2 regions of the Streptomyces sp. NPDC001617 genome follow, and region 2 is predicted to be linked to the other one. Evidence: riboswitches for the same ligand, from Rfam matches in the RefSeq annotation. Region 2 holds a riboswitch; the other holds the start of a gene.
What was found. A riboswitch is a leader RNA that binds a small molecule or an ion and turns the genes downstream of it on or off. The one in region 2 is predicted to bind ZMP and ZTP.

Region 1 (4,383 bases), on a different contig from region 2:
CCCGCACCGGACGTCCAGGACGACGACATCCGCTGGCATCGGGCACCGCGCTCGGTGTTCGTGCAGCTGGAGAAGGAGAAGGTGCTGAGCGGGCTGGGCGAGACCACCGCACAGAAGGTCACCGTCGGCGAGGCCGGCCATGACCGGGGCAGTGTCTGGTGGGCGCTTCCCGGGCTGGCGGTGGGGCTCGCGGCCGGGGCCGGGGGCACCTTCCTGATACGCCGCGCGGCGGCCCGGCAAGGTGCCGGACCGCCGCGGGAGGAGCCACGCCAGGAACTCATCGACCTCTGAGCCAGAAGCTCACGGGTCCTCTCGAAGTCGCCGGTCTTCGCAAGGCATCGATCTTCAGGAGTCACCGGTCTTTGACAACTCAACAGTGGCCGTTTGTCTTGCGCGTCGGCGTCAGCCGAGGTCGATCTCCGGGTACAGCGGGAAGCCGGCCACCAGGTCGGTCGCGCGGCGGGAGATCTCGTCCGCGATCTTCGGGTCGAGGATGTGCTGGGCCTTGGAGGGGGCGCCCGACTTGGTGGTGCCCGGCTCGGCGGTGGTCAGGACGCGGTCGATCAGGCCCGCCACCTCGTCCATCTCCGCCGTGCCCAGACCGCGCGTGGTCAGGGCGGGGGTGCCGATGCGGATGCCGGAGGTGTACCAGGCGCCGTTCGGGTCGGCGGGGATGGCGTTGCGGTTGGTGACGATGCCGGACTCGAGGAGCGCGGCCTCGGCCTGGCGGCCGGTGAGGCCGTAGGAGGAGGCGACGTCGATCAGGTTGAGGTGGTTGTCCGTGCCGCCGGTGACCAGGGTCGCGCCCCGGCGCATCAGGCCCTCCGCCAGCGCCCGGGAGTTGTCCACGATGCGCTGGGCGTAGTCCTGGAAGGAGGGCTGACGTGCCTCGGCCAGGGCGACGGCCTTGGCGGCCATGACGTGCGGGAGCGGACCGCCGAGGACCATCGGGCAGCCGCGGTCGACCTGATCCTTGAGGGAGTCGTCGCACAGGACCATGCCGCCGCGCGGGCCGCGCAGCGACTTGTGGGTGGTGGTGGTGACGATCTGGGCGTGCGGCACCGGGTCGAAGTCGCCGGTCAGTACCTTGCCCGCGACCAGGCCGGCGAAGTGCGCCATGTCCACCATCAGGGTCGCCCCGACCTCGTCGGCGATCTCGCGCATGATGCGGAAGTTCACGAGGCGGGGGTAGGCGGAGTAGCCGGCGACGATGATCAGCGGCTTGAACTCGCGGGCGGAGACACGCAGCGCCTCGTAGTCGATCAGACCGGTCGCCGGGTCGGTGCCGTAGGAGCGCTGGTCGAACATCTTGCCGGAGATGTTCGGGCGGAAGCCGTGGGTGAGGTGGCCGCCGGCGTCCAGGGACATGCCGAGCATGCGCTGGTTGCCGAAGGCCTGACGGAGCTCGGCCCAGTCGGCGTCGGTGAGGTCGTTGACCTGGCGGACGCCGGCCTTCTCCAGGAAGGGCACCTCGACGCGGTCGGCGAGGACGGACCAGAACGCGACGAGGTTGGCGTCGATGCCGGAGTGCGGCTGGACGTAGGCGTGGCGGGCGCCGAAGAGTTCCTTGGCGTGCTCGGCGGCGAGGGACTCGACGGTGTCGACGTTGCGACAGCCGGCGTAGAAGCGGCGGCCGATGGTGCCCTCGGCGTACTTGTCGCTGAACCAGTTGCCCATCGCGAGGAGGGTGGCCGGCGAGGCGTAGTTCTCCGAGGCGATCAGCTTGAGCATCTCGCGCTGGTCGGCGACCTCCTGGCCGATGGCGTCGGCCACGCGCGGTTCGACGGCGCGGATCACATCGAGGGCGGCGCGGAAGGCGGTGGACTCGGTGGAGAGGGACTCGGCTGACATGAGGGACCTCCGGACGTTGGCGTTCAGCGTTCACGGTACGGCCCAGGCGCACGGCACTGTCCTGCTCGGGCCGCTCCCCGATGGTCGGTCCCATCCCAGCGCGCCAGTCACGGCCCGCCGGTCAGCCTACCGGGCATGCCCGACGGCGCAGGTCCTCCGTCCACCATGCGAGCGACGATAGGAACAGGGGGATCCTCACCCCGGGAGGCGCCGTGACCGCTACGGAGAACCTGATCGCCGCCGCCGACGTGCACAGTGCGCACACCTATCACCCGCTGCCCGTGGTCGTCGCCACCGCCGACGGGGCCTGGATGACGGACGTGGAGGGGAGGCGGTATCTGGACCTGCTGGCCGGTTACTCGGCGCTCAACTTCGGCCACCGCAACCGACGGCTGGTGGCGGCGGCGAAGGCGCAGCTGGAGCGGGTGACGCTGACGTCGCGGGCGTTTCACCACGACCGGTTCGCGGCGTTCTGCTCCGAGCTCGCCGAGCTGTGCGGGATGGAGATGGTGCTGCCGATGAACACGGGAGCGGAGGCGGTGGAGACCGCGGTGAAGACGGTCCGGAAGTGGGGGTACAAGGTCAAGGGCGTGCCCGCGGAGATGGCGAAGATCGTGGTCGCCGGGAACAACTTCCACGGCCGTACGACGACACTGATCAGCTTCTCCACGGACTCGGAGGCGCGCGCGGACTTCGGGCCGTACACGCCGGGCTTCGAGATCGTGCCGTACGGGGATCTGACGGCGATGCGTTCGGCGGTCACGGAGAACACGGTGGCCGTGCTGCTGGAGCCGATCCAGGGCGAGGCGGGGGTGCTGGTGCCGCCGGCCGGTTATCTGCCGGCGGTGCGGGAGCTGACGCGGGAGCGGGACGTGCTGTTCGTCGTGGACGAGATCCAGTCGGGGCTGGGGCGGACAGGAAGGACCTTCGCGTGCGAGCACGAGGGCGTGGTGCCCGATGTGTATGTGCTCGGCAAGGCGCTGGGCGGCGGGATCGTGCCGGTGTCGGCGGTGGTGTCGAGTGCCGCGGTGCTCGGGGTGTTCCGGCCCGGGGAGCACGGGTCGACGTTCGGCGGGAATCCTTTGGCCTGCGCGGTGGCACTGGAGGTGATCGCGATGTTGCGGACGGGCGAGTTCCAGGCGCGGGCGGCGGAGCTGGGGGCACATCTGCACCGGGAGTTGGGGGCGTTGGCCGGGACGGGGCGAGTGACGGCGGTGCGGGGGCGCGGGCTGTGGGCGGGCGTCGACATCCATCCGCGGCACGGCACGGGACGGGCGGTGTCCGAGAAGCTGATGGACCGCGGGGTGCTGGTGAAGGACACGCACGGCCCGACGATCCGCATCGCGCCGCCCCTCGTCGTCGAGAAGGAGGATCTGGACTGGGGGCTGGTCCAACTGCGGGGTGTGCTGGGCGTTTAGCCTCCGTGCGTCACAGGACCATTCCCCGAGTACGACCGTGCCCGAGCGAAGTTGGCGGCGTGCGTCCGCCCTGTTCGTGTCTCCCCGTTTGGTGTGGCTGTCCCGCGTTGTCCGGGCGACAGCCTAAAGAGAGGTAAGAGCGCAGCTCGCGGCCCCCCTCCGGTCGGGCCTCTCCCCTACAGTCACTTTGTGATCTTTGGGATGGTGTGCGCTCTCGGTGCGGCGGTCTGCTTCGGTACGGCGACCGTGTTGCAGGCGGTTGCCGCGCGGGCGGCGACCGCGGGGGGCGGCGGGGAGGCGGCGCTGCTGCTGCGGGCGCTGCGGCAGTGGCGGTACATGGCCGGGCTCGCCTTGGACGGGCTGGGCTTCGTGTTGCAGATCGTGGCCCTGCGGTCGATTCCCATCTACGCGGTGGCGGCGGCTCTCGCCTCCAGTCTGGCGGTGACGGGGGTGGTCGCGGCACGGCTGCTGCATGCGCGGCTGAGCGGGGTGGAGTGGGGTGCGGTGGGGGTCGTGTGCGCCGGGCTCGCGATGCTGGGGCTGGCGTCCGGGGCCGAGGGTGACCGTGCCGGGTCGGCGGCGTTGAAGTGGGCGATGCTCGCGGTGGCCGTCGCGGTGCTGTTGCTCGGGCTGGTCGGCGGGCGGTGGTCCGGGCGGGGGCGGGCGCTGGCGCTCGGGCTGGGGGCCGGATGCGGGTTCGGGGTGGTGGAGGTGTCGGTACGGCTGATCGACTCGCTCGCACCGTCGCATCTGCTCACCAATCCGGCGACGTATGCCCTGCTCCTCGGTGGAGGTGCCGCCTTCCTGCTGCTGACGTCGGCACTGCAGCGCGGCTCGGTCACCACGGCGACCGCGGGCATGGTGATCGGCGAGACGATCGGGCCGGCGGCGGTGGGGGTGGTGTGGCTCGGGGACCGCACACGGGAGGGCCTGACCTGGCTGGCGGTGCTGGGGTTCGCGGTGGCGGTGGCGGGGGCGTTGGCGCTGGCACGGTTCGGGGAGGCGCCGGCGGAGGAGGCATGACGGCCGGGCGCCCCGAGCCGTCGGTCTCCTCACCCCTCCGCTCCGAACCCCCCAGCCGCTACCCCATCGCCTCCGTGATCCCGTCCCACAG
Region 2 (4,383 bases):
TCCGCACCCGCGCCAGGACGGTCAGCGCCGGGCAGCGGGCCGGCAGGAAGTCGTGGATGCCGAACTCGGCGTGCCGCTCGGCGTCCTCCCAGTCGGCGGCGGCCAGGCGCCGCATCGCCAGTTCGACGTGGAGGTAGGTGAGGAAGCCGAGGTGTTCGGCGCGGTCGGCCAGGTCCATGGCCGGGGGCAGGAAGCGGTCGGCGTCGGCGTACTGGAGGTTGTCGAGCAGGGTCCAGATGATGTTGGCGTAGGAGCGGCAGGCATGCTCCACCTCCCCGGCTGCGAGGGCGACTTCGAGGCTCTCCTCCAACTGCTTGCGCCCGTCGGGGTCGCCGCCGCGCCAACGGGCCGTTCCCAGGTTGTTGAGAGCGTGCGCGAGGATCTCCGGGTCGTCCGTCCTGCGGGCCAGGGCGATGGCGCGCTCGGCGTGGTCGACGGCCTCCGGGTAGCGGTCGGAGAGCATGCGCAGCTGCGCGATGTTGCTGACGGCGAGGGCCAACAGCCGGTCGTGGCCCGCGTGTTCGAGGACGGCGACGGCCTCGCGGGCGGCCTCCTGCGCCTCGTCCGCGTCACCGGCCCACCAGTGGATACGGGACAGCCAGCGCAGGTCGGCGCCGAGGGCGAGGGTGTCGCCCAGGGAGCGGCGCAGGGCGACGGCCTCGCGCTGGGCGGTGACGGCGGCGGCCGAGTCGGCGATGGTGTAGCTCTCCACGGCGTAGCGTTCGAGCAGGTCGGCGAGTTCGGGTGGGGCGTAGCGGTGGCGCTGCCCGAGGACGAGCCGGAGCTGGGCGGCGGCCTCGCGGTGCGCGCCGGCCGATGCGGCGTCCCGGGCCGCGTCCGGGCCGTAGCGGGCGATGGCGTCGCGGTCGCCGGCCTGGGCGGCGTGGTGGACGATGCGCGCGGCGTCCGAGCCGGGCCGGGCGACCAGCGCCGCGAGGACGCCCCGGTCGAGGTCGATGCGGCGGGCGGCGGGCACGGAGTCGGCGACCGCGCGCCGGATCAGCTCGTGCCGGAACGCCACCCGCTCCGGGGTGACGGCGAGCAGTCCACGCTGCTCGGCCTCCGCGAGGACGGCGACGCCGTCGGCCAACAGGGCGTCGACGAGCGGGCGTTCGACGGCCGAGGGGACGACGGCGAGCTGCTCAAGGGCGTCCACGGTGGCCGCCTCCAGCCCGCGCAGCCGCGCGAGTACGGCGTCCACGACCGTCGGCGGGACTCCCCCGGTGCCACCCGCGGCCAGGACCTCGGTGACGAAGAAGGGGTTGCCGGAGGTCACCGCGTACACCTGCCGCGGGTCGAGCCGGCCGGTCGCGCTGAGCTTGCGTACGGCGTCGAGGGAGAGACGGGCCAGGGGCAGGCGGTGCACACGGGGCGCGCGGGACACCTGGCCGAGGAGGTGGCGCAGGGGGTGGCCGCGGCTCAACTCGTCGTCGCGGTAGGTGAGGACGAGCAGGGCGGGCAGCCGCTCCATGCGTCGCACGAGGAAGCGCAGGGCGTCCAGAGAGGCCTCGTCGGCCCAGTGCACGTCCTCGACGACGAGTACCGCAGGATGCGGAGTGACGGCCAGCTCTCCGTGCAGGGCCTCGTAGACACGGTGGCGGTCACCGCCCTCCGTGACGGCTCGGGCCAGCTCGGCGCCGACGCTGCCGACGAGGTCGCGGAACGGGCCCAGGGGGCGCCGGGTGGCGAGGTCGTCGCACTGGCCGACCAGGATGCGGGCATGCCCGGGCAGCCGGTCGGGCAGCGCCCTGACCAGGCTCGACTTGCCGATTCCGGCCTCACCGAAGACGAGCGCCACGGCACCGGCCCCGTCCGCCGCCTCCCGTGCGGCCGAGACCAGCAGCGCCAGCTCACGTTCACGTTCGAGGATCCCCCAGTCCACGCCGCCGATTGTGCCACCGGGGTGGGGCCGGGATGAGGGGTCTTTCAGGGCCGGTGTCGTAGGGCCGATACACTCGTGTCCGGCCGCGACTGGCGAGGGTGGACGACCACCGGGGAGCGGCCGTTCTGCCACGTGAGCGTCGACCGCCTGGGCGCCTCCGTCAGTGATGGTGCGCTGAGGAGGGCGACAGAGGTGGATCTGCGGTACGGAACGAACCCACAGCAGACAGCGGACGTCTCACCGACACGGCCGGGCCGGTGGCCGGTTCGGGTGGTGCACGGCAGTCCGTCGTACATCAACATGCTGGACGCGCTGAACAGTTGGCAGCTGGTGCGGGAGGCGAGTCGGGTGCTGCTCCGACCGGCGGCCGCCTCGTTCAAGCACGTCTCCCCCGCCGGTACCGCCGTGGCCGGGCCGGTCGACGAGGTGACGGCCGGGCTTCACGGTGTCCAGCAGGCCGGTGTCGGCGCCCTGTCCAGTGCGTATCTGCGCGCTCGCGACGCCGATCCGAAGTCCTCCTACGGGGACTTCGCCGCCGTCTCGCACCCGGTCGACGAGGAGTTCGCCGAGGTGCTGGCGCGTGTGGTCTGCGACGGCATCATCGCGCCGGGGTACGCACCGGGCACGGTCGCGACGCTCGGCAGGAAGAAGAACGGCCGCTTCCTGGTCATGGAGGCCGACGGGGACTTCGTGCCGCCGGAGCGCGAGGCGCGCGAGGTGTTCGGGCTGCGCCTGAGCGAGCAGCGGGATCAAGTGCCGCTGGCGGCCGGGCTGTTGGAGAACGTGGTGTGCGGCGCCCTGCCCGCGACGGCCGTGCAGGATCTGCTGCTCGGCCTGGCGGTGGTGCGCCACACCCAGTCCAACTCGGTGTGCTTCGTGCGCGACGGGGCGACGCTGGGCATCGGGGCCGGACAGCAGTCCCGCGTCGACTGCACGCGACTGGCCGGTGCCAAGGCCGACACCTGGTGGCTGCGGCGCCATCCGGCGGTCCGTGCGCTCGTCTTCCGGCCGGGCGTCCGCCGCCAGGACCGGATCAACTGGCAGATCCGGCTCGTCGAGGGCGACCTCACGCCGTACGAGAGCGCCGGCCTCTCCCAGGTGCTGGCACGGCCCTGGGAGGAGCTGACGGCCGGCCGGCGCGCCGAGTGGCTGGACCGTCTGCAGGGGGTCGCGTTCGTCTCCGACGGAGCGCTTCCCTTCCGCGACAACGTCGACCACGCCCACCGGCACGGCGTCGGGTACATCGCCGAACCCGGCGGTTCCCTCCGCTCCGAAGAGGTCGAACGCGCCTGCCGCGAGCACGGCATCACCCTCGCCCGCACCGGGCTGAGGATGTTCCACCACTGACAACCCGGCGACCGAGAATCCCGCGCCCGCAACCACGCCGTCCGGAAGGGACCTCACCTTGCCCGCTCTACACGACCTGCTGTCCGCCAACGCCTACCCCGGCCGCGGCGTCCTGTGCGCCCGCACCCGCTCGGGAGCGGTGCTGGGCGGCTACTTCCTCACCGGCCGCAGCCCCGCCTCGCGCGACCGCGCGCTGAGACTGGTCGACGGCGAGCTCGTGGTCGGCCCCCTCACCCCCGGACGGCACGATCCGCTGCGCCACTACGCCGCCGCCACGACCACCGGCGACTGGCTGGTCCTCGGCAATGGCGAGCAGGTGTCCCAGGCCGCGCGGCGACTCCGTGCGGGGGCCTCACCCACCGAGGCCCTCAGCGGCTTCGCGTACGAACCGGACGCGCCGATCCGCACCTCTCGCCTCACCGCGCTGATCGGCCGCGGCGACGGACGCACCATCGTCTTCGGAGCCGCTCGCCCCAGTCGTGCCGCCCGCCTGACCAGCAATGTGATGACCCTCGCCGTGCAGGACCTGGAACCCGGCGAAGCGGTCCTGCTGACCACCTACGAGTCCGACGGCGAACACGTCTCGGTGGCCGTGCCGTTCATGGAGGCCACCGTCGGCGCCCGGACGGGCGAGGAACTGCTCGACGAGATCTGGACCGCACTCGACGAACGCTTCCGGATCGCCGCCACCGTCCTCGATCCCTCCCAGGGACCGGGATCCGCGATCCAACGATCTTCTTGAGCCCACCCGTTGACGCTCACCCACCCCCTCCCTATCGTCTGGTCGACCATTCGAATGACGTTCGTTATCTCGAACACACATAGAGGAGCACACATGGCACCGCCCCTCTCCAGACGAAACCTCCTCCAGGCCGCCGCCCTCGCCGCGGCCGTACCGGCGATCTCTTCCACCGGGAGCTCCCGAGCCGTGGCCGCCACCGCCGCAACGCCCGCCGCCTGGACCGTGCAGCCCTTCGCCCTCGACGAAGTGGCGCTGCGACCGGGCGTGTTCGCCGACAAGCGGAAGCTGATGCTCGACCACGGTCGCGGCTACGACGTCGACCGGCTGCTGCAGGTCTTCCGCGCCAACGCGGGCCTGCCGACGGGAGACGCCGTCGCCCCCGGCGGCTGGGAGGGCCTGGACGGCGAGGCCA

Region 1: linked by a shared signal. The riboswitch ahead of ACWC09_RS24625 (glycine hydroxymethyltransferase) and the one ahead of ACWC09_RS09765 (phosphoribosylaminoimidazolecarboxamide formyltransferase) in region 2 are both predicted to bind ZMP and ZTP.

What each region holds. Positions count from the first base shown of each region.
Region 1 covers NZ_JBSFHA010000033.1:42,480-46,862, reverse strand. Annotated here, with positions in the region: gene ACWC09_RS24630 (hypothetical protein) at 1-291, shown strand, start outside; gene ACWC09_RS24625 (glycine hydroxymethyltransferase) at 403-1,851, opposite strand; ZMP/ZTP riboswitch at 1,885-1,972, opposite strand; gene rocD (ornithine--oxo-acid transaminase) at 2,064-3,269, shown strand; gene ACWC09_RS24615 (DMT family transporter) at 3,471-4,292, shown strand; gene ACWC09_RS24610 (DUF3050 domain-containing protein) at 4,351-4,383, opposite strand, start outside.
Region 2 covers NZ_JBSFHA010000009.1:51,095-55,477, forward strand. Annotated here, with positions in the region: gene ACWC09_RS09760 (ATP-binding protein) at 1-1,882, opposite strand, end outside; ZMP/ZTP riboswitch at 1,958-2,042, shown strand; gene ACWC09_RS09765 (phosphoribosylaminoimidazolecarboxamide formyltransferase) at 2,075-3,229, shown strand; gene ACWC09_RS09770 (IMP cyclohydrolase) at 3,288-3,971, shown strand; gene ACWC09_RS09775 (beta-L-arabinofuranosidase domain-containing protein) at 4,065-4,383, shown strand, end outside.